Regions from separate parts of the Arthrobacter sp. SLBN-112 genome, predicted to be linked through region 1. Evidence: predicted binding sites of a transcription regulator. Region 1 holds the regulator's gene; each other region holds the start of a gene.
The links. Region 1 encodes LexA, which represses DNA repair genes until DNA is damaged. Its sites were predicted from a motif close to TCGAACANNTGTTCGA; they were not measured.
Positions count from the first base shown of each region.

Region 2: QF050_RS04345 (shikimate dehydrogenase) is a predicted target of LexA. The motif match lies at 4,785-4,800, and genes of this name have one in related genera.
Region 3: QF050_RS13280 (DUF6504 family protein) is a predicted target of LexA. The motif match lies at 5,840-5,855, and genes of this name have one in related genera.
Region 4: QF050_RS13185 (LysM peptidoglycan-binding domain-containing protein) is a predicted target of LexA. The motif match lies at 4,469-4,484, and genes of this name have one in related genera.

Region 1 is NZ_JAUSXY010000001.1:3,595,391-3,602,833, reverse strand. It holds gene hflX (GTPase HflX) at 1-1,184, shown strand, start outside; gene QF050_RS16755 (ATP-dependent DNA helicase) at 1,177-3,237, shown strand; gene lexA (transcriptional repressor LexA) at 3,263-3,991, opposite strand; gene QF050_RS16745 (LysM peptidoglycan-binding domain-containing protein) at 4,406-4,762, shown strand; partial or broken gene QF050_RS16740 (histidinol-phosphate transaminase) at 4,933-6,052, shown strand; gene hisB (imidazoleglycerol-phosphate dehydratase HisB) at 6,114-6,740, shown strand; gene hisH (imidazole glycerol phosphate synthase subunit HisH) at 6,737-7,443, shown strand, end outside.
Region 2 is NZ_JAUSXY010000001.1:921,150-928,592, forward strand. It holds gene QF050_RS04315 (HlyD family efflux transporter periplasmic adaptor subunit) at 1-905, shown strand, start outside; gene QF050_RS04320 (ABC transporter ATP-binding protein) at 902-1,627, shown strand; partial or broken gene QF050_RS04325 (hypothetical protein) at 1,678-1,776, shown strand; gene QF050_RS04330 (ABC transporter permease) at 1,925-2,866, shown strand; gene QF050_RS04335 (hypothetical protein) at 2,874-3,308, shown strand; gene QF050_RS04340 (MFS transporter) at 3,394-4,731, opposite strand; gene QF050_RS04345 (shikimate dehydrogenase) at 4,868-5,707, shown strand; gene QF050_RS04350 (IclR family transcriptional regulator C-terminal domain-containing protein) at 5,798-6,580, shown strand; gene QF050_RS04355 (Re/Si-specific NAD(P)(+) transhydrogenase subunit alpha) at 6,697-7,443, shown strand, end outside.
Region 3 is NZ_JAUSXY010000001.1:2,820,114-2,827,556, reverse strand. It holds gene thrS (threonine--tRNA ligase) at 1-1,866, opposite strand, end outside; gene QF050_RS13285 (DNA polymerase III subunit alpha) at 1,992-5,483, opposite strand; gene QF050_RS13280 (DUF6504 family protein) at 5,480-5,803, opposite strand; gene QF050_RS13275 (hypothetical protein) at 5,936-6,325, shown strand; gene QF050_RS13270 (chorismate mutase) at 6,332-6,655, opposite strand; gene QF050_RS13265 (VOC family protein) at 6,672-7,094, shown strand; gene QF050_RS13260 (SOS response-associated peptidase) at 7,121-7,443, opposite strand, start outside.
Region 4 is NZ_JAUSXY010000001.1:2,805,989-2,813,431, reverse strand. It holds gene QF050_RS13215 (metallophosphoesterase) at 1-356, shown strand, start outside; gene QF050_RS13210 (glucose 1-dehydrogenase) at 500-1,393, shown strand; gene QF050_RS13205 (DUF1810 domain-containing protein) at 1,425-1,871, opposite strand; gene QF050_RS13200 (DNA alkylation repair protein) at 1,896-2,423, opposite strand; gene QF050_RS13195 (TraR/DksA C4-type zinc finger protein) at 2,420-2,779, opposite strand; gene QF050_RS13190 (lytic transglycosylase domain-containing protein) at 2,801-4,114, opposite strand; cyclic di-AMP (ydaO/yuaA leader) riboswitch at 4,369-4,542, shown strand; gene QF050_RS13185 (LysM peptidoglycan-binding domain-containing protein) at 4,546-5,382, shown strand; gene QF050_RS13180 (protein adenylyltransferase SelO family protein) at 5,483-6,949, opposite strand; gene QF050_RS13175 (DUF664 domain-containing protein) at 7,280-7,443, opposite strand, start outside.

The DNA of each region.
Region 1 (7,443 bases):
CCGAGACAGCCGGCTCGGAGGTTCTCGACGGGCTGGTGCAGCGGAGGGCCAAGCCGGACCCCGGAACGTTCCTGGGCTCGGGCAAGGCGCTCGAACTGAAGGACATCGTCATGTCCACCGGTGCGGACACCGTGGTGGTGGACGCCGAGCTTGCACCCTCGCAGCGTCGTGGCCTTGAAGACATCGTCAAGGTCAAGGTGATCGACCGTACGGCCCTGATCCTGGACATCTTCGCCCAGCACGCAAAGAGCCGAGAGGGCAAGGCCCAGGTAGAGCTGGCGCAGCTGGAATACCTGCTTCCCCGCCTGCGCGGCTGGGGCGAGTCAATGTCCCGCCAGGCAGGTGGCCAGGTGGGTGGCGCAGCTGCCGGCATGGGCTCGCGCGGCCCCGGTGAAACCAAGATCGAACTGGACCGCCGGCGGATCCGTACCCGCATGGCCAAGCTGCGGCGCGAGATCGCCGCGATGAAGCCTGCGCGCGAGACCAAGCGGGCCAACCGCCGTCGTAATGAGGTACCGTCGGTGGCCATCGCCGGGTACACCAACGCCGGGAAGTCATCCCTGCTCAACCGGCTCACCGACGCCGGCGTCCTGGTGGAGAACGCCTTGTTCGCCACCCTGGATCCCACCGTCCGCAAGGCGGAAACCGCTGACGGCCTGGGCTACACCTTGGCCGACACCGTGGGGTTCGTCCGCTCGCTGCCCACCCAACTGGTGGAGGCCTTCCGCTCCACGCTTGAAGAGGTGGCCGACTCGGACTTGATCCTGCACGTGGTGGACGCCTCGCACCCGGATCCCGAGGGCCAAATCGCCGCGGTCCGGAAGGTCTTCAGCGAAGTTGACGCCCGCAAGGTGCCCGAGATCATCGTGCTGAACAAGGCCGATGCCGCTGATCCCTTTGTGATTGAGCGGCTGAAGCAGCGCGAACCACGCCACGTGGTGGTCTCTGCCAGGACCGGGGAGGGCATTGCCGAGCTGCTGAAGGCCATAAGCGACGCCATCCCAAGGCCCGGCGTCAAGCTTGAACTGCTCATCCCGTACGACCGGGGTGACCTGCTCAGCAAGCTGCACGAATCCGACGCCGAAATCATCAATCTTGAGCACGTTGAGGACGGTACCAGGGCTGTGGTGATGGTCCGGGAGGGCCTGGCATCCGAGCTGGAACCATTCGCCCTCAATGACTGACCGCGCGGCCGGGGAAGCCGCACCGATGGCCGGCGAGCAGTTCGTCATTGAACTGCTCGACCGCGCCGTCGCCGGCATGGGCGGACAAAGCCGCACCGGACAACACGAGATGGCCCGCCAGGTTGCCCGGGCCATCAGTACGGGCAACCACCTCCTGGTCCAGGCCGGCACGGGCACCGGCAAGTCATTGGCCTACCTGGTACCGCTCATTGCCCATGCCCTGGAGAGCAACAAGCCCGCACTGGTGTCCACGGCCACGCTTGCGCTGCAGACCCAGATCGTGGGCAGGGACCTGCCCCGACTCCTGAAAAACATCACCCCGGCCCTGGACCGGCCCGTCAAAGTGGCTTTGGTCAAGGGGCGGTCCAACTACGTCTGCCGCCACAAGATGGAGGGCGGGTTCCCCTCCGAGGAGCCTTCCGAGGGCCAGCTGTTTTCCCTGGGCGAGGACACCAGTGTTCCGCACTTCGCCGCCTCCGTGGGCGGCCCGGCCTCCCAGCTCGGCAAGGAAGTGGTGCGGCTCCGGGAGTGGGCCGAAAAGACGGCCACCGGCGACCGTGACGAACTCCTGCCCGGCGTGACCGACCGTGCGTGGCGGCAGGTTTCGGTGACATCCATGGAATGCCTGGGGGCCCAGAAGTGTCCCATGGCCGCAGAGTGCTTCAGTGAACTGGCCCGGCAGGACGCGGCCGAGGCAGACGTCGTGGTGACCAACCACGCCATGCTGGCCGTGAGCGCCTTCGAAGGGCTCGCCGTCCTGCCCGAGTACGACGTCGTGGTGGTGGACGAGGCGCATGAACTCCAGGACCGCGTCACCGGGGCCGTGTCCGGGCAGCTGTCCGTAGCCATGGTGCACGCGGCCGCATCAGGTGCCCGCAAACACACCGCCATCACCGTTGACGCCCTCAACGCAGCAGCCGCCAACCTTGAGCTGGCCCTTGCCGGGGCGCCGAACGGCCTGCTTCCCAACGGGCTGAACGATGAACAGCTGGACTGCGTGGACCAGCTGCGCGAGGCTTGCCGCGCGGCGCTGTCCGATTCCAAGGGGGACAGCAACACCACGGCCGACGGCGGGCGGCAGCTCGCCCGGTCCCGGCTCATGCTCATCCTGGAACTGTGCGAACGGCTGCTGGCGGCCCGGGAGAACCGCGAAGTGGTCTGGTTCTCGCGGGCCAGCACCTTCGATCCCGGCCAGGGCTACTCCCAGTCTGACGAGAATGCGCCGGTCCTGGTCAACATCGCGCCGCTCTCTGTTGCCGGGAGGCTGAGGGAAGGTCTCTTTGCCGGCCACACCGTCGTGCTGACCTCAGCCACCCTGGCCATCGGGTCCGCGTTCGAACCGGCAGCTGGAGGACTGGGACTGACAGGCGACGGAGCTCCCAGCTGGACTGGCGTGGACGTCGGCTCACCCTTCGATTACCCCAAACAAGGCATCCTCTACGTGGCGGGCCACTTGCCCAAACCCGGCCGTGGCGTGTCTCCGGAAGCGCTGGAGGAGCTCGAGGCGCTCGTCAAAGCATCCGGTGGCGGTGCACTGTGCCTCTTTTCCTCGCGGCGCGCTGCGGAGGAGGCCGCCGACGCCCTGCGGCCCAAGCTCGGTGTGACGGTGCTCTGCCAGGGCGAGTCCACCATGACCGCCCTGGTCAAGCAGTTCGCCGACGAGCCGGACACCTGCCTCTTCGGGACCATGTCCCTGTGGCAGGGGGTGGACGTTCCGGGTGGATCCTGCCGGCTCGTGGTGATCGACCGCATTCCGTTCCCCAGGCCGGACGATCCCCTCATGACAGCACGGTCGCGGGCCGTTGCCCAGGCCGGCGGCAACGGTTTCATGTCCGTTTCGGCCACCCACGCGGCTATCCGGCTGGCCCAGGGCGCCGGCCGGCTCATCCGGTCAACCGGCGACAAGGGCGTAGTGGCCGTGCTGGACTCGCGGCTGGCAACCGAGCGTTACGCCGGATTCCTGCGGGGCGCGCTGCCGCCGTTCTGGTCCACCACGGACCGCAGCAAGGCACTGGCGGCACTTACCCGGCTCGGCGCGGAGGCCGCAGGATAGGGACCTGCCGCAGCCGGAGGAAGTGTCAGAGGGACCGCAGCACCGAAACCACTTTGCCCATGATGGTGGCGTGGTCACCGAGGATGGGTTCGTATTGGGTGTTCTGCGGGAGCAGCCAGGTGTGGCCGTCACGCTGGCGGAAGGTCTTGACGGTGGCTTCGTCATCAAGCAGGGCAGCGACGATGTCCCCGTTGACGGCATCCGCCTGGCGGCGCACCACCACCCAGTCTCCGTCGCAGATGGCGGCGTCCACCATGGAGTCGCCGGCCACCTTGAGCATGAACAGCTCACCCTGGCCCACAAGTTGGCGGGGGAGCGGCATGACATCTTCAACGAGTTGCTCGGCGAGGATGGGACCGCCGGCGGCAATCCGTCCAACCAGCGGAACCATCGCGGTGTCCAGCGCGGTGGGCAGTTCCGTCACGGTGCCGCCGGGCGTCTGCGGCGCTGACGCGGCGATGGCCTTCCCGGCGCCGCCATCAAGGGTGAGGGGCATGAGCACCTCCATGGCCCGCGGCCGCTTCGGGTCGCGCCGGAGGTAGCCCAACTTCTCCAGCTGGGACAGCTGATGGGTCACGCTGGACAGGCTGGCCAAGCCCACCGTATCGCCGATCTCGCGCATCGAGGGCGGGTAGCCGTTGTCATTGACGGACCGCTGGATGGTCTCCAGGATCTTCTTCTGCCGTGGGGTAAGCCCCTTGGAAGTCTTCTTCGGTTGCGGGGCCGTCCTGCCCCCGGCGGCTGCTGCTGCCATGTTCGCCAATGCCTTTCGCTTGCCGCCGGATCTTCCGCTCCGCGCCGTCCCCGGCGCCGAGTGAAGGGTTGCCGCTGTCATTGTCAGACCCTGCTGTTCAACTTCAGTGGTGGTTGTTCTTGGTTTCCAAGCTAGGCCAGCCACATTGCTTTTTCAAACATTTGTTCTAGCGAGTCTCGACATTGTTCGTTGATAGGTGCTAAAACTTAGTAAGCAAAGTTCGAATATGTGTTCTAACCAGTGCATGGCTTGTTCGAAGACCTGGCCGGAAGAGTAGGCATTCCGGCAGGACGGGGCAGGGCGGCGCGGGGACGGACACCCGGGCAGCACGGCAGGTCCAGGAGGGCTCAGTTCATGTCAGCTTTAACTCTTACCCACGTTTCGCGGCCGCAGTTCCTCAGCGGGGAACACCACATGTCCGGCAGCCGGCGGACCAGCGCCGGCCGCGCGTCGTCCCACGCGCCACTGCGGCTGACCCGGCGCGGCCGGATCGTCCTGGTGGGAGTGCCGCTCATTCTCCTCGCGGTGCTGCTGCTCTCACTGGCGGGGCTCTTCCACTCCCCGGCCAAGGCTTCCGACTCCGCCGCAGACCTCGCCGTGACGCCCACGGTGACGGTAACCGTCCAGCCCGGCCAGTCCCTGTGGTCCATCGCCGGTGCCGTAGCTCCGGACCGCGATGCACGCGACGTGATGGCGGACATTGTCCAGCTCAACAATCTGTCCGCCGGTGCCGTACTGCCGGGGCAGCAACTCTTCGTCCCCAGCCACTGACCCGCCGCTGAGTGGTCGCCGCAACGTGGCCGCGGCCCTGCCCTGCCCTGCCCTGCCACCGACGCTGGACCCCCGCGCCGGCTTCCTTCGGCTCCTCCTGCGGGCCGCGCCGGAAGCCTGCCAAAGGTGTCACATTTTCCGGTAGTTGCCACGGCAACTAAACTGGTCAGGTGAACGACCAGCTAGAACGCCTCAACCGGCTACCCCTCCGCAGTAACCTTCGCGGGCTGACGCCCTACGGGGCACCCCAACTGGACGTCCCCATTCTGTTGAACGTCAACGAGAACACCCATGGCGTACCCGCGGATGTACGCGCCGCCATCAGCGCCGCCGTGACGGAGGCCGCCGCAGGCCTCAACCGCTACCCGGACCGGGAGTTCACCGATCTCCGCAAGGCCCTGGCGGAATACCTTGGCCATGGCCTCGACGAAACCAACCTGTGGGCCGCCAACGGCTCCAACGAGGTCCTGCAGCAGATTCTTCAGGCTTTCGGCGGCCCCGGCCGCACCGCGCTGGGCTTCCCGCCCCACGTACTCCATGTACCCCCTGCTGGCGAGCGGCACCGACACCGAATACATCACCGGTGTCCGGGCGGAAGGCTACGACCTCAGCGCAGAATCCGCTGCCCGCCAGGTCCGGGAACTGCAGCCGAACATCGTGTTCCTCTGCTCACCGAACAATCCCACCGGCACCGGGCTGGGACTGGACGTCGTGGAGGCTGTCTACGAGGCCGGTACCGCAAGCCAGACCATCGTCATTGTGGATGAGGCCTACCACGAGTTCGCCCACGACGGCACCCCCAGCGCACTGACCCTGCTGCCCGGCAGGGAGCGGCTGATCGTATCCCGCACCATGAGCAAGGCGTTCGCCCTCGCTGGTGCCCGGCTCGGCTACATGGCCGCGGCCCCGGAGGTCACCGATGCCCTGCGCCTGGTACGCCTGCCCTACCACCTGTCCGCCATCACGCAGGCCACGGCGCTGGCAGCCCTGGAACACCGGGAAGCGCTGATGGCCGATGTGCGGGACATCAAGCAGCAGCGCGACCGTATTGTGGCGGAGTTGACCAGGATGGGGCTGAAACCGGCCGCATCCGACTCCAATTATGTGTTCTTCGGCGGCCTGGACAACCCGCACCAGGTCTGGCAGGAACTGCTGGATGCGGGCGTGCTGATCCGCGACGTGGGAATTCCCGGCCACCTGCGGGTCACGGCCGGCACTGAGGCCGAAACCACAGCCTTCCTCACGTCCCTGGAACGCATTCTTGCCGGCCGCGCCGCGCTTCCCGCCTAGACTTGATACTGCGGCGCTGGACGCCCTGAACCACTCCTTCTCCCACTAAGGATCCTTCACCATGAGTTCAACCGGATCGAACACGGCTGCGGCCCGGACCGCCCGCATGGAGCGCGCCACCAGCGAGTCCTCCGTCCTCGTGGAGATCAACCTCGACGGAACGGGCGTGTCCGATATCGACACCTCGGTGCCGTTCTACGACCACATGCTGACCGCACTGTGCAAGCACTCGCTGATCGACATGACCGTCAAGGCCACCGGCGACACCCACATCGACGTCCACCACACCGTGGAGGACGTGGCCATCACGTTTGGCGAAGTCCTGCGGACCGCCTTGGGGAACAAGGCCGGGATCCGCAGGTTCGGCGAGGCCACCGTGCCGCTGGACGAAGCCCTCGCCAACGCGGTGGTGGACGTGTCCGGCCGCCCCTACCTGGTCCACGGCGGTGAGCCCGCGGGCCAGGAGTACCACCTGATAGGGGGCCACTTCACCGGCTCCCTGACCCGCCACGTCTTTGAAGCCATCACGCTGCACGCCGGCATCTGCCTGCACATGAACGTCCTGGCCGGCCGGGACCCGCACCACATCGTGGAGGCGCAGTTCAAGGCCTTCGCTCGCGCCCTGCGCGCCGCCGTCGAACCCGATCCCCGCGTCGAGGGCATCCCGTCCACCAAGGGTGCGCTGTGAGCGGCCAGGTCCTCAAGGACGGGGCGATCATCGATCCCGCCGCGTCGCGGAAGCTCCCGTCGCCCGAGGGGAAGCCCACGGTGACGGTACTCGACTACGGGTCCGGGAACGTCCGCTCCGCCGTGCGCGCCCTGGAGCGCGCCGGTGCGGAGGTGATCCTCAGCGCCAAACCGGAAGACGTGCTCAACGCCGACGGCCTGGTGGTGCCCGGCGTCGGCGCATTCGAAACCGTGATGCGCGAACTCAAGGCCGTGGACGGCATCCGGCTCATCGGCAGGCGGGTGGCGGGCGGCCGCCCCGTGCTGGGCATCTGCGTGGGTTTGCAGGTCCTCTTCGAAGCCGGCGTGGAACACGGCACCGAAGCCGAAGGTATCGGTGAATGGCCCGGCAAGGTGGAGGCGCTGCGCGCCGAGGTTGTTCCGCACATGGGCTGGAACACCGTCAAGGTGCCCGAAGGCTCCAAGCTGTTCGCCGGCGTCGAAAACGAACGGTTCTACTTCGTGCACTCCTACGGTGTGCAGGAGTGGAACTTCGACGTGATCCAGCCACGGATGGCGCCGCCCCTGGTCACCTGGTCCGAGCACGGCGGCCCGTTCATCGCCGCCGTCGAGAACGGGCCGCTCTGCGCAACCCAGTTCCACCCCGAAAAGTCCGGCGACGCCGGCGCCCGGCTCCTGCGCAACTGGGTGGAAAACCTCCGCAA
Region 2 (7,443 bases), 2.7 Mb from region 1:
AGGCTGCGTCCACCCAGCTTAAGGACAAGCAGCAGGTTGCCTCCGCCACCACTGCCTTGGGCAACGCCCAGAACGCGGCAGCCTCGGCAGGGGGCACCAACGTCACCAGCGCCCAACTCGCCGTCGATACGGACAAGGCGAACCTCGCCGCCTGCAACCTGACCTCGCCGGTGGCAGGAACCGTCACGTCGGTGACCGCAACGGCCGGCGCGCTGACGGGATCCTCCTCGGGTTCCTCGGCAGCTTCGTCCGGTGCCACCGCCGGCGGTGGCACCGGGGCCGCCTCGTCCGCGTCCTCCGGGGCATCGTCGTCTGCCGCGGGAAGCTCCGGCAGCGGCCTGGTCACCATCAGCGACACCGGCCACCTGCAGGTGGTTGCCGGGTTCTCCGAGTCCGACGTCACCAGCATGAAGCCGGACCAGACGGCCCAGTTCACCTTTCCCGCACTGGCCCAGGATCCTGCCGCCGCGCCCGTCACCGGCAAGGTGGTCTCCATCGCCCAGACCTCGAGCACCACCAACGGCGTGGTCACCTATCCGGTGACGGTCTCCATCGCCAATCCGCCGGCCGGGCTGCGCCTGGGCCAGAGCGCCAACATTTCGGTCACCACCGCCACGGCCGACGACGCCCTGGTGGTGCCCAGCCTCGCTATCACCACCACGGGGAACCGGCAGACGGTCAACGTCCTCAAGGACGGTACCCCGACGCCGGTGACGGTCACCACGGGGATCAGCGCCAACGGGCGCACCCAGGTCCTGACTGGCCTTGCCGACGGGGACCAGGTGGAACTCCCTGCCATTTCCAGCACCCTGGACACCGGCAGCACCACCCCCGGCAGCGGATTCGGCGCCGGTGGACTTGGCGGCGCGGGCACCCGCGGCGGTACCCGGAACGGCGGCCAGTGACCGTGGCAGCCGTCATCGAACTCTCCGGTGTCAGCAAGGTCTACGGCAAGGGCGAGGCAGAGGTGCGCGCGCTGGACCATGTGGACATCGCGATCGAGCGGGGCGATTTCGTGGCCATCATCGGAGCGTCGGGGTCCGGGAAGTCCACCATGATGAACATCATCGGCTGCCTCGACGCGCCCAGCACCGGAAGTTACCGCCTGGACGGCATCAACACCCGGGAGTTGGACGAGTACCAGCAGGCACAGATCCGCAACCGCAAGATCGGCTTTGTGTTCCAGAACTTCAACCTGATCTCCAGGACCAGGGCGGTGGACAATGTGGCCATGCCCCTCGCCTACGCGAAAGTGGGGCGGCACGAGAGGCGCAGCCGCGCACTGGCCATGCTGGACACCGTGGGGTTGTCCAGCCGTGCAGGCCACAAGCCGTCGCAGCTGTCGGGCGGCCAGCAGCAGCGCGTGGCCATCGCCAGGGCTTTGGTGACCAACCCGGTGCTCCTGCTGGCCGATGAGCCCACGGGAGCGCTGGACTCGCGGTCCTCGGCCGAGATCCTGGACCTCTTCGGGAACCTGCACGCCAGCGGACGGACCATCGTGATGATCACGCACGAAATGGACGTCGCCGAGCGGGCCGGCCGGGTGGTGCGGATGCAGGACGGCAGGATCGTCTCCGATGTCCGGCAGCAGCCGGTGACCGCAAGAACTTTCGCGGTGGCGCCGTGAACCTCCTCGAATCGGCGCGGTTCGCCCTGTCCGGCGTGGCCGCCAACAAGATGCGTTCAGTACTCACCACGCTGGGGATCCTGATCGGCATTGCCGCTGTCATTATCCTGCTCGCGGTCGGGGCGGGGACCAGCAACAACATCAAAGCCCAGATCGGCAAGCTGGGCACCAACGTCCTCACCGTCAGCCGTTCCACCAGCGTGGGCGGACGCAGCACGGGGCGGCCAGGCCGGGGCAAGCCGCACCCGCAGCACCAACCTCACCCTCGACGACGAACATGCCCTCACGGATGCAGTCCTGGCCCCCGATGTGGCCCGGACGGCGCCGATCGTCCAGGCGCAGGGCGTCACCGCAACGTACACCAGCGCCACCCACTCCGTTGCGAGCTTCCTCGGGACCACATCCTCGTACTTCGATATCACCAACAGCACCATGGCGTCCGGGGCGTTCTTCACCGAAGCCGACCAGCAGGCAGGCAACCCGGTGGCAGTCATCGGAAACACGGTGGCCAGCGACCTCTTCGGCGCAGCCACCAGTTCCGCGGTGGGGCAGACCATCCAGCTGAACGGCCAGAACTTCACGGTGTCCGGCGTGCTCGCGGTCAAAGGATCTACCGGCCTGAACGATCCCGATGACATCGTGGTGGTGCCGTTCGCCGCCGCGCAGAATAAGTTCACCGGCTACGCGCCCACGCTGGCGTCGATCACGGTGCAGGCTGCCTCCGCGGACGTCATGAACCAGGCGCAAAACGAGATCCAGATGATCCTGGACGCCCGCCACCACGTCGACTCCACCAACCGGGACTACCAGGTCCGCAACCAGGCGCAGATTCTCACCACCGCCACCAACACCACCCAGACACTGACCATCCTGCTCGGGGCGGTGGCTGCCATCAGCCTCCTGGTCGGCGGGATCGGCGTTATGAACATCATGCTGGTCACCGTGACGGAACGGACCCGGGAGATCGGCATCAGGAAGGCCATCGGTGCGTCCCGGGGCAGCATCGTGACCCAGTTCCTGATCGAATCCCTGGTGATCTCGGTGATCGGCGGGGTGGCGGGGATCGCCGTCGGCTTTGCGGGCAGCGCGTTCCCCGTGCTCGGCGTCCAACCCGAGGTGCAGGCCTGGACAGTTTGGCTGTCCCTGGCGGTTTCGGCCGTCATTGGACTGGTTTTTGGGGTCTACCCCGCCAACAAGGCCGCGAAACTGCGGCCCATCGATGCCCTCCGCTATGAATAGGAAACCCGTGAACAGCTCCAGCCCCTACAGCCCCTACAGCCCGGACACCGCTGCCGTCACCGAAGCGCTGCCGGCTCCCGTTCCCCTGACGCCCCCCGGCGAGGACCACGGGCCCTTCCCGGACCAGCCGGCCGAGGTCCAGGCCAACGACGAGCCCTTTATTCCCAGGAAGCGGTACACGCCCGGCCGCACCACGAAGATCCTGGCCTGCGTCCTGCTGGTGGTGGCAGGGTTCTTCGGCGGCTCGATGGTGCAGAAGCAGCTTGACCTGGGCGCCCGGGGCGGGCGGACCAACGTGGGCAACTTCCAGGGAACCAATGGCCGCGCCGGGGCCGGAACCGGCAACAACCCAGGCACCCAAACGCCCGGCCAGGGACGCAGCGGCGGCAATAACGGCGCTACCGCCCCGGCCGCCGCGCCTACGGGCGCAGCCGGCCAGTAGGGCGTCCGGCAGCAGACAAGGGTGGGGCCGACGGCGGGAGGTGCGTCCCGTCGTCGGCCCCACCTTTGTCCGGGCGGCCCAGGCGCTACCTGACCGGGTTGCCGAGTTCCCGCAGCGGGGTCTTGGCGGTTTCACGGGCCCACCATGCACCCGCTACCGCCAGGATGGATGACGCCGCGACAATCCAGGCTGCCGGGCCCCAGTTGGCCTTCTCCGCACCTACCAGGGCGGTTCCCAGCAGTGGGGTGAAGCCGGCGCAGAGGATGCCGATCTGGAGCCCGATTGCCATGCCGGAGTAGCGGACCTTGACATTGAAGAGCTCGGAGAACCATGCCGGGTAGATCGCGTTGGACATGGCGTACGTTCCGGCGGTGATCAGGGTGCTGGTCAGGAAGATCATCGGGATGTTTCCGGTGGCGATCACGGAGAAGTAGACGAAGATCATGATGCCGGAGCCCAGGACCCCGATGATGAAGATCGGGCGGCGGCCGAACGAGTCCGACAGGCGGGCAGTCAGTGGCTGGGTGGCAATCGCCAGGACGTTGCCCACGATGCTGACCCACAGCATGGTGGACGCGGGAACGCCTACCGACACGGCGTAGGCCAGGCCGAACGACTGCATGAAGGTGTTGGTGACCGTCTCGAAGGACATCAGTGCCACCTGGAAGAACTGCGCGGGATGGGTCTGGAACATCTTGGCGAACGGCAGTTTCACCAGTTCGCCATGGTCCTGCTTTTCCTCGAAGACCTCTGGTTCCTCCAGCGAGCGGCGCACCAGGTACGCCACGATGAGCACCACGATGGAGAGCCAGAAAGGGATCCGCCAGCCCCACGCGAGCCGGTCTGCCTCGCTCATGGCGGCCACCGGCAGGAAGGCCAATGAGGCCAGGACGATCCCAAAGGAAATGCCGCTCATTGAGAAGCTGGCGAAGAAGCCGCGCCGGCCTTCGGGTGCTTCCTCGGTGGAGAGCGCCGAAGCGCCTGCTGTCTCGGCTCCCGCGGAAAGGCCCTGCATCAGGCGGAGCAGTACCAGCAGGGCAGGCGCCCAGTAGCCGGCGGCATTGAAGTCAGGCAGGGCGCCGATGAGGAACGTGGCGCTGCCCATGAGCACCAGGGTGAGCACCAGCGTGTTCTTGCGTCCGATCTTGTCACCCAGGTGGCCGAACACCACGGCGCCGAACGGCCTGGCGACGTAGGCGACGCCGAACGTTGCGAACGAGGCCAGCAGGGCGATGGTCGGGTCGCCCGATGGGAAGAAGATCTTCGAGAACACCAGCGACGCCGCGGTGGCGTAGATGAAGAAGTCGTAATACTCCAGGGCGCCGCCCAGGAAGGCGGCCAGCGCTGCCTTCCTGGCGCGCTTGAGGCGGCGTTGGGCGTCAGGTATGTACTGGGCCTGCGAGCCTGCTGCGATGTCTGTCATGGGATTTCCTTCCGCGCTGAAGGGAGCGTGAATTTCTTGATTTTGTGCGTATACCGAACATGTGTGCGATATGCGTTTGAATCGAGGATACTAGCGAGTGAGACCAATCACAATGGCACTGCGCGAAAGGTGCGTTATGAGGAATCCTTCTGTGGAGGCATCCCGCCTCATCCTGATCGGGTCGGCTGCATCCACGGCCATGTCTCCCGATCTGTGGAATCCCGTCCTGCAGGAACTGGGCACTGGCTGGACCTATGAACCCTGGGACGTCCCGGCGGGCGGCGACCTGGCCCGGACCCGCGGCAGGCTCCTGGAACCCGGGATCCTGGCGGCCAACATCACCATGCCGCACAAGCACTGGGCAGCTGAGGCCGCGGACCGCGTGACCGCCCCGGTCCGGCTGAGCGGCGCCTGCAACCTCCTGGTCAAGGAGGGCAGGGAACTGGCGGGGCACAACACCGACATCACTGCGGTGGAGGTGCTGCTGGACGGCGTCTCCCACCGGCATGCGCTGCTACTTGGGGCCGGCGGAGCGGCGCGGGCGGCACTGATCGCCCTGCGCGGAAACGTGGGTGCCGTCTCCATCACGGACCAGGACCCCCGGGCTTCCAAAGAGCTGATGGAGCTTGGCCTGGAACTTGGCATTGATACACGGACCGTCACATGGCTTGCGGCGCAGGACCTCGCCGGCGACGTATCCCTGGTGGTCAACGCCACCCCCATCGGAAAGGGCAGCTCGGACGGCCCCGCGTGGGGCAGCGGCCCGCTGGCGCCGGACGCCATGCTCTACGACTTCGTGTACGCCCGCCACACCACGGCAAGCGTGGCCCGGGCCCGCGGGATGGGGCTCCGGTACATCGACGGATGGGACCACCTCCGCGAGCAAGCCGTGGCCATGGTCCCGCTGCTGGGCCTGGACGGGCGGGCCCGCGGGCTGCTGCAGGAAACGCTCGGGCATCTCCGGAAGGCGTCCTGACAGCCGCCCCCGATATGATCGGACAGGCGCTGAAACCCGGCAAACCTGAGCGGTGCGCCACCGACGTCCGGAGAGGAAACCGCAACGCCCATGGAGGAGCAGGCAGGCTACTTTGTGAAGTCGGTGGAGAAGGCCTTCGACGTATTGCTCGCCTTCACGCCGGACCAGCAACGGCTCACCGTTTCCCAGGTGGCAGCCGCGACGGACATGACGCGCGCCTCCGCACGCCGGTTCCTGCTGACCCTGGCCGATCTTGGCTACGTCCGGGCCGAAGGGTCCGCTTTCGAACTGACACCCCGGTCCCTCGACATCGGCCGCTCCTACCTGGCCGGCTTGACGCTGCCCAGGGTGGCCGGGCCGCACCTGAAGGAACTCGCGGAGCACCTGAACGAAACCACCGCCCTGTGCATCCTCGACGGCGGCGACGTGGTCTACGTGGCCTGCGTGCCGTCACCGCGGCTGCTGAGCGTTTCCATCACCGTTGGCACCCGCTTCCCGGCCTGGGCCACCTCCATGGGCCGTGTCCTGCTTGCCGGCCTGCCCGCAGCCCGGCTTGATGACTATCTCCGTTCGGTCCAGCTGCACCGTTTCACCGACCGCTCCCTCGGCAGCGTCGAGGACCTGCGGGCCGAGGTGGAGGCAACCCGACGAAAAGGCTGGTCCATGGTCTCGCAGGAACTCGAGGAAGGCCTCCGCGGCGTGGCCGTTCCCGTCATGCGCGGACACGAGGTTGTGGCTGCGGCCAACGTTTCCCTGCAGACCCACCGTGCCGCGGCCCAGGACATCGAAGCAACAGTCCTCCCCGAACTGCTGGAAGCCGCGCGGCGGATTGCCCTCGATTACGGCGGATCAGCCGGCGCCGCCGCGAGGTAACTCTTTGCCATCCAAGCCGGCCGCCCTACTCCCGCCGCGGCCCGCAGGGCTCTAGACTCAAGCCAACTGCGTGCAGCAGAGCCGCTGCAACGCCCTTCAGGAAGAGGAGTCTGCGGGTGAAACTGGGCATTCCGCGGGAACGCCGGGAGGGGGAGCGGCGCGTGGCCGCCACTCCGGACACCGTCAGGCAGCTGACCGGAATGGGCCTGGACGTCCTGCTCGAAACCGCGGCCGGGACCGCCGCAGGCCACTCCGACCATGATTACCGGCAGGCGGGCGCGGCAGTAGTCCCTGACCTGGACTTCGGCGCCGTCGATATCCTGGCCCACGTCCGCCCGCTGGACCCGGACACCGCTGCGGCGTTGAAACGGGGAGCCGTCACTGTGGGGCTCGGATCGCCGTTGTCCGAACTGCCCACGGTGCAGGCGCTCGCGGACAACGGCATCACCTCCTTCGCCCTGGAGCTGGTGCCCCGCATTTCCCGGGCCCAGTCCATGGATGCGCTGACCTCGCAGGCACTGGTGGCCGGCTACCGCTGCGTGCTCGAAGCGGCCATCAGGCTGCCCCGGTTCTTTCCCCTGTACATGACCGCCGCGGGGACCATCCCGCCGGCCCGCATCCTGGTCCTCGGTGCCGGTGTGGCAGGCCTGCAGGCCATTGGGACGGCAAAGCGGCTGGGAGCCAGGGTTTTCGCCAACGACATCCGGCCCGCCTCCGCTGACGAGGTGGCCTCCATGGGCGGCACCTTCATCCGGCTGGACCTTGAAACGGCGGAAGCGGCCGGCGGCTACGCCCGGCAGCTGGGCACCGACGCCGGCACCAGGCAGCGCCAGCTGCTGGCACCGCACGTCGCCCAATCGGAC
Region 3 (7,443 bases), 780 kb from region 1:
GATCTTGTCCTTGCTGGCCGTGCGGATCTTCTTGGGGAAGCGGTCCGAGGAAGTATCCACCTCGGCGCGGATGCCCGCCGCCTTGAGCTCGTCGACGACGTCGAACATGTACTCGTTGAAGGCCTCCGCCACGGGAATGCCCACCACCTGGACCGGGGCCAGCCAGGCGGGGAACGCGCCGGCGTAGTGCTCGGTCAGGACGCCCATGAACCGCTCCACGGATCCGAACAGCGCACGGTGGATCATCACGGGACGCTGGCGGCTTCCGTCCGCGGCCTGGAATTCCAGTTCGAACCGTTCGGGCAGGTTGAAGTCCAGCTGGATGGTGGACATCTGCCAGGTCCGGCCCAGCGCATCCTTGGCCTGCACGGAGATCTTGGGTCCGTAGAACGCGGCTCCGCCCGGATCCGGTACCAGTTCCAGTCCGGACTCCTGCGCCACCTCGGCGAGGGTCCGGGTGGCTTCCTCCCAGGTAGCGTCGTCGCCTACGTACTTCTCCGGGTCCTTGGTGGACAGCTCCAGGTAGAAGTCGTTCAGCCCATAGTCCTTCAGCAGGTCCAGGACGAAGTTCAGGGTCTTGGTGAGCTCGTCCTTCATCTGCTCGCGGGTGCAGTAGATGTGGGCGTCGTCCTGTGTCATGCCGCGGACGCGGGTGAGGCCGTGCACCACGCCGGACTTCTCGTACCGGTAGACCGAACCGAATTCGAACAGCCGCAGCGGCAGTTCGCGGTAGGACCGGCCGCGTGAGCGGAAGATGAGGTTGTGCATGGGGCAGTTCATCGGCTTCAGGTAGTAGTCCTGGCCGGGCTTGCGCACGGTGCCGTCCTCGTTGAGTTCGGCGTCCACGTGCATGGCGGGGAACATGCCGTCCTTATACCAGTCCAGGTGCCCCGAGACCTCGTACAGGTGGCCCTTGGTGATGTGCGGGGTGTAAACGAACTCGTAGCCGGCTTCGACGTGGCGCCGGCGGGAGTAGTCCTCCATCTCCTTGCGGATGATGCCGCCCTTAGGGTGGAAGACGGGCAGGCCGGAGCCAAGCTCGTCCGGGAAGGAGAACAGGTCCAGTTCAGAGCCGAGCTTGCGGTGGTCGCGGCGCTCGGCCTCGGCGATGCGCTCCTGGTAGGCCTTCAGGGCTTCCTTGGTGGGCCAGGCGGTGCCGTAGATGCGCTGCAGCTGCTGGTTCTTCTGGTTGCCCAGCCAGTAGGCAGAGGAGGAGCGGGTCAGGGCGAATGCGTTGGAGATGAGCTTGGTGTTGGGCAGGTGCGGGCCGCGGCAGAGATCGCACCAGACGGTGGTGCCTTCCTTGCGCTCCACGTTGTCGTAGATGGTGATGTCGCCGGCGCCGACCTCGACGTTCACACCCTCCCCGGCCTCGGCGGCCTCGTTCTTCTTCCCGAGCAGTTCGAGCTTGTAGGGCTCGTTCTTCATGGCCTCCCGGGCCTCGCCTTCGTTGACCACGCGGCGGACGAACTTCTGGTTCTGGTTGATGATCTTCTGCATCATCTTTTCGAGGGTCTTGAGGTCCTCGGGTGTGAAGGGCTCGGAAACATCGAAGTCGAAGTAGAACCCATCGGTGATGTAGGGGCCGATGCCAAGCTTGGCGTCGGGACGCAGCTGCTGCACCGCTTGAGCCATCACGTGGGCGGTGGAGTGGCGCAGGACGTTCAGGCCGTCGGGGGAATCAATGGTGACGCCCTCCACCTCGGCGCCCTCGGGAAGTTCCTGGTCCAGGTCCTTCAGCTCGCCGTTGACGCGGGCTACAACAACGTCACGGCGCTCAAAGAAGAGTTCCGCACCGGTTGTCCCGGTAGTCACCTTGGTCTCTTCGCCATCGACGAGAAGGGTGATCTGCTGGGCATCTGACACGGGTGTCTCCTATTCAAAGTTCGGCTTCATAGCTTGTGGCGTACGGGGACCACAGCCAGCCACCGTCAATGCTATCGGTTCCGGCAGGGGCCAACCAACGCAGCACACGGTGCCCGGGACAGGGTTCAGCCGCTGAAACCGGTGATTGCCAGCGCCCGGCTGATGCCGTCCAGGGGATGCGGGCCGCCGGAGTCCGGAGGAGGTGTTGAATCCGGGAACGGCAAAGTCTCTGTCCTGGCCAGGTCCCAGGCCATGCTCGCGCTCAGGCTGATGCCCCGGGGGCCGGTCCTTCGGGTGGTGCCGCGGATCAGCAGCAAACGGGTACCAAAAAGGAGGGGTCCCGCACTTTCCTGCGCCTCATGGAAGAAGACCGAATCCACGCAGCCGGTGCCGTCGTCGATGCTGATGAAAACCACCCGCCTGCCGCCACGCATCGGAGGGGTCTGGGTTGCCACCCGGACACCGGCCACCAGGACCTCGGTGCCATTGCGAAGGCTGAGCAGGGAGTCGGCGGTGGTGACGCCGAGCCTGTCCAGCAATGGCCGGTGGCTGTCCATCAGGTGGCTGCTGACATCGACGGCCATGAGATCGAGTTCGGCCCTGACGTTTTCCACCAGGGTGGGTGCCGGCAGCCCTGGTTTGATATTCCGCAGTTCAACATCGCCCAGGGGAAATGACAGTTGGCCATCCAGGACTTCCACACCCTTGCGTGCCCCTTTGCCTGTTTGGAGTTGTTGGAGGTGCTGTACAAGGTCTGCCCGGTTGGCCTGCCCTCCGGCTTCACGGTGCAGTGAATCAAAGGCCCCCAACTGGGCGAGGCGCCTGATACTGGGCTTGCTGAGCCGCGAGCGCGCCCTGAGGTCCGCCAGGGAGTCGTAGGGCTGCCCGGCGACAATCCGCTTCAATTCAGTCGCTGAAAGACCGTAGATCCCGTTCAAGCTCAGCCGGATTCCCAGCTTTCCCTGGTCCTTGCCTGCCTCCACCCGTTCCACCCGGTACTCGCCGTGGCTGCGGTTGATGTCCAGCGGCAGGATGGGGATGTCGAGCCGCCGGGCTTCGGCCACCAGCAGCCGCTTGGGATACATTCCTGGGTCGTGCTCCCAGAGCCCGGCCAGGAACGCTTCGGGATGGTGGGTCTTGAGCCAGGCCGACTGGTATGTGGGTACGGCAAAGGCTGCCCCGTGGGCTTTGCAGAAACCAAAGCTGCCGAACGCTTTGAGGGTTCCCCAGACCTTGTCCACCACCTCGGGAGAGTAGCTTCTGTTACGGGCTTCGCGGCGGAAGAATTCCTCCACCGCCCCCTCCAGGACCTCGTTGCCGAGGGCGCGCCTGAATTCGTCCGCGCGGGCCAGGCCGCAACCGGTCATGACATGGAAGGTCTTGAGGATCTGCTCGTGGAAGACCGTCACTCCATGGGTTTCCTGGAGTACCGGTTTGAGGTCCGGGTGCGGGTACACCTCCGGGGCGAAACCGTGACGGTGTTCCAGGAAGGGACGCACCATGTCCGATTTCATCGGCCCTGGCCGGAACAGGGAGATGTCGATGATGAGGTCGTTGAATTCCCGGGGTGCCAGCTTTCCAATCAGTTCCCGTTGTCCCGGGGATTCGATCTGGAAACACCCCAGGGTGTGGGTGCTGCGGATCAGCTCATAGGTGGGTTCGTCGTCGAGGGGGACGGCGTTGAGGTCGATCCGGCCGTTCGCGGCGATGTAGTCAGGTCCGCTGCCGTCGGGACCTGCGGGGTGGCGGCCGGCAGCCACCACCTCGGCCTTGGTCGGGTGCAGGCGGATCACCTCCCGGACCGCGAAGGCCATGGCGCTTTGCATCCGGACGCCCAGGACATCGAGCTTGAGCATTCCCATGGGGTCCATGTCGTGTTTATCGAACTGGCTCATGGGCAAGCCCAGGCCGCTGGGCTGGACCGGGGTGCGGTCCAGGAGGGTGGCGTCCCCCAGGATGACCCCGCAGGGGTGCATCGAGATGTGCCGCGGCAGCCGGTCCAGCCGCTCGGTCAAGTCCACCAGCAGGTCCAACTGCTGGTTTCCGTCGGCGTCGCGATGTTCCACCCGGCCCGCGAACTCCCGGAGCTCGGGCTTTTCCTGCAGCGCTTCGCGGAACTTCCTGGCTGAGAACCGCCACAGCTGCTTGGCAATCTCCCCCACTTCGTCATCGTCCATCCCCAGCGCCAGCCCGGCGTCGCGCACTGCCCCACGGGCCCGGTATCCGTTTTGCATGCTCATCAGGGTGACGCGCTCGGAACCGAAGCGTTCGAAAATTTGGTGGTAGACGTTATGGCGTTCAGCGCTTTCGACGTCGATGTCGATGTCCGGGAGGGTGGCGCGGTCGTTGGAGAGGAACCGTTCAAAGATGAGGTCGTGCTGCAAGGGGTTTACGTGGCTGACCTCGATCAGGTAATTGACCAGGCTGGACGCCCCGGATCCCCGGGCTGCCGCCCTGACTCCCATGTCCTGGATCATCCTGGATACCTCTGCCACGGTCAGGAAGTAGGACGAGAATCCCAGGTTCCGGATGATGCCCAGCTCATGCTCCAACCGTGCCAGCATCGTTTTTTCGTTCCGGCCGCCGATCCCGGGGAACCGCCTGCCGATTCCCGCGTGGCACCGCTGGATAAGTTCAACGTGTGGATCCTGGGTGATGCCAATGACTGAGGCCTCCGGCACCACGGGCTGCTTCCACCCCATGTCCGTGCTGGGGTCCATCCGGCAGAGGTCGGCGAGCGCCTCAGTTTGGGCCATCAGCTGCTTGAGGTCGGCGGCCCCATACCCTGCAGCGGAAATGATTTCCCTGCCCAGGCCGAGCATCTGGTCCGCGGTTTTCAGCCATCCCTGGCCGGTGGGCTGGAGCAGCGGTTCCCCTGCAAGTTCCGGCAGGGACTTCAACGTCCGGGCAGAGTCCAGGACATCTGCGGTTGGCGCTCCGTCCGCAGCGCAGTACCGCACCGCGTTGCTGAGGACGGCGGGCACATGGTGTTCCTCGGCGAGCCGGAGCATGCGGACTGCATGGGCGGTGCTGAGGGGAGAACCGGGTGCGCTGAGCTGGGAGACGATTTCTGCAACGACGGTTCCCGCGGGCATGGCATCCAGCCATTGTTTGAACAGCGTCCGGGGACGAAGGTATCGCCGCCCGCCCATGGCTCTTCCGACGTCGGAGTCCGGACCAATCAGGACGGTCAGCACCGGCTTGAGGGTCACAGGGTCGAGGGTCCGGGAGGCAAGTTCGGCACGGGTGACTGCCACGGGCACAGTTCCCCCGGCCTTCCCGGAGGTCCGTGCGTGGGCGTCGGAGACCAGCCGGCACAGCGCACGGTACCCGGCACCATTGTTGTGCCCGCGGGCCAGCACCACCACCCGGCCGGCTACCTGCGTGCGGTGGTCACCGTCGTCGTCAAAGACCGCAAGGTCCACCCCCACAATGGGGTCGATGCCCGCAGCCATGCACGCTTTGAGGTGTTTGATGGTGCCGTACAGGCCGTCCCGATCGGTGCAGGCCAGGGCTGTGGCGCCGTCATTTGCGGCGGCCTGTGCAAGTTCCTCCGGCCAGGAGACGCCGTAGTGGGCGCTGAATGCTGTGGAAACGTGGAGGTGAGTGAAGCTCATGCTGTTCTGGGGCGAAGGGCGTCATGGATCCGCAGCAGCCGCCACCGGCCGCTGCTGACATGCCGGGTCAGGTCGAGGGTAAGGGGTTCTGAAGCATGGTTCGCGGCAGCAGGAAGCACCTGGATTCGCCAGATTTCGTGGTCAACCACTCCTGGTCCGCTGCCTAAGGGAGCCCTGGCGTCTTCTGCCCACCACTGCCGGCGTTCATACCACCGGACGGGTTCAGCGCAGACGAGATATTCCTTGCCCGCCCACGTCAGCGATTCAGGCTGACCGGATGCGGAACACGCCACGTCAATGGACTCGCTGAACATGCCCATGCGCGCCTCCCGGACGGTACTTCCCAAATGCCATATTCGAATATGTGTTCGAATAAATCCAGTCTACGTCGGGGAGGCGGCAAAACATAGGCGGGGGTGGACGGACCGTGCAGCAGGGAGCAGGATGATGGCATGAGTACCGATGACGCACTCCTGAAGCAGGCAAGCATCAAGACCCAGGACTCCACCCTGGTGGCCACGTTCAATATCGATGGCGCTATTCCGGGATCCGGCGCTTATGTGGTGGGTTTAATGGGGGCCACACCGGACTATTCAACGCAGCGCCGGCTGTGCATTGAATTCATGAATGGGGAGGCCATTGCCTGCTATGCGTTCAACCGGGACCAGGGAATCGAGGAAGACTACGACCTGTCCGGTGTATCCCACTCGGAGAGCACCATTACCGGGAGCTTTCCCGCAACGGCCTTGAACGGGCTCGGGAAGGGGCACGTCCTGTCAGCCTTCAGCGAAGCCGACGGACGGGAGTTCCAGCATGGGGTGCCGGTGGAGGAATCCCTCTAGGGTTCCCTAGCTGGTTTCCTTATGGATCTTCAGTTCGAGTTCGATGAACGCGGAGATCATAGCCCGGTAGGTTGACTCGACGATGTCCGGGTCGATGTCCTTTTTCTCCGCCGCGGCCCGGACGTGTTCAATGATCCGCTCAACGCGGCCAGCGGCCCGCACCTCGGCGTCGTCGCCCTTCAGGGTGCCGGCGATCCGGATCAGCCGTTCGCGGCGGGCGATGAGGGTAACAATCTGTTCATCCACCTCGTCAACGGCAACCCGGACAGCTGCGAGCTGTTCCTTGTCGGCCTGGGCATCCCGATCGTTTCCTTGAATTGTCGCCATCATCTGACAGTATCGAAGCATGGAGCCAAGAGTCGACTTTATCTCCCTCGGTGTCAGCAGCGTTGACCGGTCGCGGGCCTTCTATGTCGACGGCCTGGGCTGGCCGGTCCACCGCGAGGTTGCCGGGGAGGTGCTGTTCATCCAGGTGAACCACGGCCTGGTGCTCTCCCTCTGGGACGCCCGGCAGATGCAGGCGGAGGCAGTCGTCAGCCCGCCGGACGGCGTTCCCTGTATCACCCTGAGCCACAACCTGGGAAGCGCGGGGGACGTGGACCGGGTCATGGAAGAGGCCGCGGCTGCGGGCGCCGTCATCATCGCCGAACCCGTCACGCAGCCCTGGGGCGGCTATACGGGGTACTTCGCGGACCCGGACGGCTTCCGCTGGGAAGTGGCGTACAACCCCACGTGGACCGTGGACGATGCCGGCACGGTCACCGTGTGATGGCCTTCCGCACCCTTGCGGGGCTGCTAGAACAGGGCCTCCACCGGCCGGATCAAGTCCGGTCCGTTGTTGCGGACGTTGCCCACTTCCTTGCCCACGGACTCCACGTGCCAGTCGGCGGCAGCATCTTTGACCCCGGACCGCACCAGGTCCACAAGGGCAGCGGCGTCGTCAGCCTGCGGGTCCAGCCACGCTTCCATGGTGGCCTTGTCCATGGGCAGCGGCACGCGGTCGTGCAGCTCGGTCAGCTTTCCGAAGATCGTTGATTCAGTCCCGGGCGGTGGTGTGTCAGCCGTGAGGATGGAGGTCGACAGCAGCCAGCGTCCCGGTTCCCCTTCAGGAATCGACG
Region 4 (7,443 bases), 790 kb from region 1:
AACGCCGGAGCAAGCGGCTGCTGGCCGTCCATGGCAATAACGACGGCCCGGAGCTGCGCCGGCGCCTGCCCGAAACGGCAACTGCCACCCTGGACGGAGTCCGCTTTGCGATGGTCCACGAGACCGGCCAGGCCGATGGACGCGAACTTCGGTGCGAAGCGTTGTACCCCGACGCCGATGTCCTGGTGTTCGGCCACAGCCATATCCCGTGGGACACCGTGTCTCCGGGCGGCCTTCGGCTGCTGAACCCCGGATCGCCCACGGACCGGCGACGCCAACCGGCCTGCACCTACATGGAGGTGGTGCTCGACGCAGGCCGCCTTGCCGAGGTCAGGCTGGTGAAAGTCCTGCGGTGACGCGCTTGGCAGGCCGGCTTCGATTGCCTAGGGTGGAACCATAAGCAAGCTTAGTTTTTGTCGAATGCCCTTCCGCAATGACAGGCTGCTTCGTAGCCCGGGCAACAGAACAGCCCGCTTCCCGCGCGAACAGGAGGACCACCATGACTGACCAGTACACCTTCCGCAACCCCGTGACTGCCTACGAAAAGATCTCCCCACCCAAGCAGCACCAGCCTGAGCCGGGCCTTGACGCAGAGCTTGAGCCGAGGGCCGACCTGGGCGAGGAAACCTACCGCGGCACGGGCCGGCTGGAGGGCCGCCGGGCCATCGTCACCGGCGCCGACTCCGGCATCGGCGCCGCAACGGCCATCGCCTTTGCAAGGGAAGGCGCCGACGTCGTGCTTTCCTACCTGCCCCAGGAAGAGGAAGACGCCTCGCGCATCGCCGGGATCATTGAGGCTGCAGGCCGCAAGGCGGTCAAGGTGCCGGGCGACCTCAAGGACTCCGCAGCGTGCCGCGAACTGGTGGACACAGCCGTGGCCGTGCTGGGCGGGGTGGACCTCCTGGTCAACAACGCAGGAAAACAGGTTGCCCAGGAAGACCTGCAGGACATTTCCGACGAGCAGTTCGACCACACGCTGAAGACCAACGTCTACGCCATGTTCTGGGTGACCAAGGCTGCCGTGCCACATCTGCCTGCCGGGTCCACCATCATCAACACCACGTCCATCCAGGCCTACAACCCGTCGCCAACCCTGGTGGACTACGCCACCACCAAGGCCAGCATCAACAACTTCACCAAGGGCCTGGCGCAACAGCTTGCGCCCAAGGGCATCCGGGTGAATGCGGTGGCACCAGGGCCCATCTGGACCCCGCTGCAGGTGAGCAGCGGCCAGCCCAAGGAGGCGCTGCCCGAGTTCGGCCAGTCCACTCCCCTGGGCCGCGCCGGCCAGCCCGCTGAGCTGGCCCCCGCTTACGTCTTCCTGGCCTCACCCGAGTCAAGCTACGTGGTGGGCGAAACGCTGAACGTCAACGGCGGCAGCCCCACGCCCTAGCATCCTTCCACGGCCCCCGGCGGGTGCCCTGTTATTCTGCCGCGTCCTGGCCGGCCAGCAGGTCATCGGTGGCGGTGTCGGGTTCGCCATCGAAATATTGGGCCAGGACCGTCTTGAACACTGTTTCTCCGGGCGCGGCCCGGAGAAACAGTGTCATGGACGAGCGGAGCTTTTGCGCGTCGATTCCGCCAAGGATGTCCGACGCCGAACGGCCGGCATGGGTGGTCAAGGCCAGGGCGCACTCGAGCAGCCTTGGACCCAGGACGTGGTGGTCCAGGTAGGCGCGGGCTTCAGCCAGTGACGAGATGGCGTACTTGCGTGATGTGGTGCTCTGCCCCAGCCCGGCAATCTGGGGAAAAATGAACCACATCCAGTGGCCGGTCTTATTGCCGAGCTGCAGCTCGGCCAGCGCGTGCCCATAGGTGCCGCCGCTTTCTTGGGCGGTGACGAATCGTTCCAGGTCAAAAGGTTCACTCATGGGGGTCTCCTTGTGGGGTGCGGTTCACGGCGTCAACTCTTTTTCCAGTTGGCCTGCTGCGGTTTGGAGCTGCGGGTCCGGGTCTTCGCGCCATCGCGACAGGACGGCGGAGGCCCGCTGGCGTTCGCGGCCGCCCAGGCCGGCCAGCAGGGGTACCAGGACGTCAGAAACCAGGGGCTCGGCCAGGTCGGGCGCCTGGGCCGAGCGAAGGAAGCCCTCCAGCCGGGTCAGGTCCGAGTGCCGCAGCAACCGCACGTTCGTTTGCAGCAGTACCACGGCGGCCAGGCGGCGTTCGAAGACCGGCCGTGAGCCGGGCTTCGGCTGGCCCCACAGGGCGGAGGCCAGCATTACCGTGGCGTCGTGGCCCATGTCCTTGAACTTCCGGATGGCGTCCCGGACGGTGCCGCGGACTGCACCGATCGAAGATCCGTAGGAGGCCAGTGCCCCGCCCAGCCGGTTGCCCACCTCGTCGGCCCGGTACCAGGCCCCCTCGTTCCGGAGGGTCCGGTCGATGAAGTCAGCAGCCGCGGCGACGTCGGTCATTTCGGTCATCGCCCCCGCCCCGCGGACGCATGCCGGATGCAAAATGGGGTCCACGGCCGCGCTTCGAGCCTGCCGTCCGAGATGGGCTCGCCGCAGACGGCGCAGGTTCCATAGGTACCGTTGGCCAGGCGGGCCAGGGCTGCCTCCACCTGGTCCAGCCCGGCTGAACTTTGCTTCAACAGTACCGAGGCCTGCGAGAGTTCGAAGGCGATCGTGGCGCCTTCGGGATCGTGCTCGTCGTCGACGTTGGAGTTTTGGCGCGCCGAGTTGGCCGCGTCGATATCGGCCCGCAGCGCCGGCAACAGTGCCAACCGCCGGGCCCGTTCGTCTTCGAGCAGCATCCTGAACCGTTCGAAATCTGGCATGCGGAAAGCCTAGCGCGTCAGTCAGTACCAGTTCAGGGCTACCGAATGGCTCCAGGCGCCGCACGGGGAGCCGTAGCGGTCGCTGATGTAGCCGAGCCCCCACTCGATCTGCGTCCGGTAGCTGGTCAGCCAGTCGCTTCCGGCGCTGGCGTACTTGCCGGGCGGCAGCGCCTGGGCTATGCCGTAAGCACCGGAGGAGGCGTTGGTGGCGGTGGTCAGCCAGCTGGATTCTTTGGTCCACAGCTGGGCCAGGCACTGGAACTGGTCCGGGCCCCAGCCGAAGGCACCCAGGCGCCCGGAGGCATAGGCCTTGGCACCGGCCGGATCATTGACGGCACCGCCGGGGACGGAGGGAACGACGACGGGCGGCGGGCTTGGCACGGCCGGCTGCGGCGGACTGCCGGGAACCGGGTCGGCCGGCGGGGCGGGGTTTGCCGCGTTGCCGGCCGGAGCGGCGGGCGCGGGTTTGGGCTGCCGGGCTGCGGCCGCGGCTGCCTGCGCTGCGGCTTCAGCCTGCTGGCGGGCCTGTTCCGCCGCGGCGGCCCGCTTGGCTTCCTGGGCTGCTTCATAGGCAGCCAGCGCCGCCTGGCCCTGTCGGTACTCTCCTTCGAGGGCCGCCGTCGTTCCCTTCAGCGAGGCCAGCTGGGCGGTCAGTTCGCTGCTGTGCTGCTGTTCGTCACTGACCTGCCGGGCGAGCGTGTCCTGGGCGGAGCGGGCCGCGTCCAGTTTGGCTTTTGCTTCCCCGGACAGGCGTTCGCGCTCACTGCGGGCCGCTTTTTCCTGTTCCGCCAGTGACGCGGCAACTTTGCCGGCGGCCGCAGCTTTGTCCACCAAAGCCGCCGTCTTGTCGCCCACCAGTTGGACGAGGTTGAGCCCCTGGACGCTGTTGTTCTGCAGGGCATCCAGGGCCACGAAGAACCCTGTATTGGTCCCGCCCGTCTTGTACGACTGGACGGCAAGGGCACCGATCTCCTTGCGATACTTGGCCAGTTCGTCGTTGGCGCGGGCGGCTTGGGCGGACAATGCGTCCAGCCGCGTTGACGCCGCCTGAAGCTCGGCGTCGGCCGCGGCATAGTCCGCGGCTGCCCGGACGGCAGTGTCACCGGCCGCTTCCGATTGGGCTTGGAGGCCGCTCAGCAGCCCGTTGATGGTGGTGATCTCCGCCGCTTTCGCCGCCTCGGAAGACTGCGCCTGCTGCACGTCAGCCCAGGACGGGTATCCACCGGGCGGTGGAGGCTCGTCCGCGGAGGCAGGCAGCACCGTGGCCGCTGCCACCGCGATGGCGAGCAATCCCCCCATCAGCGGGGACTTGGGCATGGTCACGAACAGGGGCATAGTCCCGAAGCATACCGGCGACACGCCGGGGCGGAAAGACGGCCGTGCCCGCTTTGTTACCCGGAGGGGCCGCCACCGGATCAATCTCCGGTCGATGCCGGGCGGAAGGGCCACATCCAATCGTTTGCAGAATACGAGAGACAAAGCTCGTATGTTACCTAAACGTGACAATTGGGGCGTCCGCGGGTTATGGTCTTCTGGTGTCCCTCCCAAAACGGGACATTCCCATCAGTTTGCCGAGCCCTGCCGCTGATACCGGGATTCAACCGCTTTCATGCTGGCAGGGACGGGGGAACCAAGTTTCCACGACCTTTTGAGGTCTTGGGGTTAAGTCGGACAGCTCCTCCGCCCACCGCGGAGATGTGTTCGGCCGGGTATCTCCAACCCGAACCCGACAGCTCACCCCGCAGGCATGGGAGAGGCGATCTACCGTGTCAAAAAATCTCACCACTGCCCGCCACCGCGCGACTCCGGCCCGTTCCATTGCGCTCGAGGGCCTCGCCCTGACCGCCAAGTCGCAGGCCCGTTCGCTGGGCCGTCCGGCCCTCGCGGTTGCGGCCGCGTCCGGCATTGCCTTCGGGGTCGGCGCCCCGGCCCACGCGGGCGTGACTGGCGCGGACACCACGGAGCAAACTAATGTCCAGGCCACCGCAGCGCCGGCAGTTGCTCCGGCTGGCGCGGCAGCAACCGTGCACACCGTCGTTTCCGGGGATACCCTGGGCGCGATTTCGGCAGCGTACGGGGTCAGCCTGAACGACGTCCTGGCCGCCAACGGCTTGGGCCTGTCGTCCATCATCTACCCCGGCGACCAGATCCGGATTCCCGGTGCAGGCTACGTGGCAGCACCGGCTCCGGCCCCTGCAGCGGCGCCAGTCCAGGCGGCAGCTGCCACCGCACCGGCAAACACCGGCATGAACATGTCCTACGCTTCCGCTACTCCGGTGGCTTCCACCACCGGCACCGGGACCGGGGCCGCCATCCTGGCGTCCGCCTACAGCCAGATCGGTGTGAGCCAGGACTGCACTGCCATGGTTGAGAAGGCCCTGCGTTCGGTGGGCAAGAGTGTCGGCGATCTGGCGCCCACCCAGTTCTTCCAGTACGGCAGCGTGGTCGGCAGCCCGGCACCCGGGGACCTGATTATCACCTCGGGCCACGTGGGTGTGTACGCCGGCAACGGCCAGGTTGTGAGCGGCGGCGTCAACGGGTACACCACGCAGGTGCACTCCATCAGCTGGCTCAGCGGCTACTCAGTGGTCCGCGTAGCCTAAGCCTTCGCACAGCGAAGCCGGCTTCTGACAGGAGGGCGGCAGCCGGGTTTCCGGCTGCCGCCCTCCTGTCGTCCTGCTGCGGGCCTCATTCCGTGGCGGATCAGGTCCCGCAGAAGGTCGTGTACGAGCCGAAGCCCTCCGGGGCCCCTTCCATGTAGCGCTCCATCCCGGCCCGCTCGGTGAAAGGATCGGTGACGGCCTCGAGCAGGCGGTGCAGCGGGGCCAAGTCTCCTTCCGTGCCGGCGGCGAGGGCTTCTTCCACCAGGTGGTTCCGCGGAATGTACGCCGGGTTGACGTTGTCCATCAGCCCCGCATCGGGTTGCAGTGCCAGCCACCGCTCAGCCCAGGCGTCGAAACCGGCTAAGTCCAGCACCATCCCGCGCACGGGGCGCAGGTCGCCGCGGGCGGCCTTGCCGAGGTTTCGGAAGAACAGCGTGTAATCCACTGGGCCGTCTTTGAGGATGGCCACCGCATCATCGACAACGCCTGACGCGGCGTCGTCGCTTCCGTTGCCGCCGGCAAGGCCCAGTTTGGATTTCATGCCACCGGTCCACGCCTCGCTGTACTGTCCACGGAATCCGCCGAGCACCTCCACCGCGGGAGCAACGGCCTTCTCCTGGTCCTCGTCGATGAGCGGGAGCATCGCCTCGGCAAGACGGGCAAGGTTCCATTCAGCAAGGACCGGCTGGTTGGCGTAGGCGTAGCGTCCACTGACGTCGATGGAACTGTAGACGGCCGCGGGATTGAAGGCGTCCAGGAAAGCGCACGGGCCGTAGTCGATGGTTTCCCCCGAGATGGTCATGTTGTCCGTATTCATGACCCCGTGCACGAATCCCACCAGCATCCACCGGGCCACCAGGCTGGCCTGTGCGGAGACGACGGACGAGAACAGTGCCAGGTAGGGGTTTGGGGCTTCGGCGGCCAGCGGATAGTGCCTGCTGATGGCGTGGTCCGCCAACCGCTTCAGGAGGTCCATGTTTTCCGTGGCCCGGGCGTACTGGAAACTCCCAACCCTCAGGTGGCTCCGGGCCACCCGCGCCAGGACAGCACCGGGCAGCATGCCCTCACGCCGGACCTGCCGCCCCGTTGCCACGACGGCGAGCGAGCGGGTGGTGGGTATGCCCAAGGCGTGCATGGCTTCGCTGACAAGGTACTCGCGCAGCATGGGCCCGACCACCGCCCGGCCGTCCCCGGCGCGGGCGAAGGGGGTGCGCCCTGAGCCTTTGAGATGGACGTCCAGCAGGCGTCCGGTGCGGTCCGTGACTTCCCCCAGCAGGAGCGCGCGTCCGTCGCCGAGCAGTGGCGAGTACCCGCCGAATTGGTGACCAGCGTACGCCTGCGCCACCGGGGTGGCACCGGCGGGAACGTGGTTGCCCACGAGGAGGCGCACCCCTTCGGGACTCCGGAGGTATTGCGGGTCAAGGCCCAGGTCTGCTGCGAGCTGTTCGTTCAGGACCAGGAGTTCGGGGCCTGGCGCTTCCTCGGCCTGCCAGGGAACAGCGAGTTCCGCCAGTTCACGGGCGAAGCGGCCATCAAAGGTGACCGTGGATTCAGCTGCTGCCGTCATGGGTTAACCCTATCTCCGTGGTGCCGCCTGGCGCCTGCCGCGCGTCTTTCCGCCTGCGGGGAACGGCAATCCGCTGCAGGTCCCGGGCTGCGATGACCACGGCTTCCGGGGCCCGGGCCTGGGAACGCTCATCGCCCCAAGCGCGGCCGAACCGACGCTGCCCTCGCGCAGCAGTCGGCCGACATCCGGCCCTTCGATTCCCGCCGCCCGCAGCCGGTCCGGCGCGAAGGTGCGCCCGTCAGGCTCGGTGAGCCGGTAGCCTGATCCCCGTGCACGTGCGTGAGGCAGATCCGGGTGGGAACCTGGGACACGGGGCCCAGCACCACGAGTTCACGCACTGCCGGCGTCTGCTCCCGCGCCGTGCAGCCCCTTGGCGTAGGCGGCCTGGCCGGCGTGCTGGAGGCAGTCCGCAAGGATGCTGACCAGCCGTACCCCCAGGGTTACCGGCGGATCCCAGCGCTTGTCCACCACCCGGTCCAGATCCGGGTCGTCCA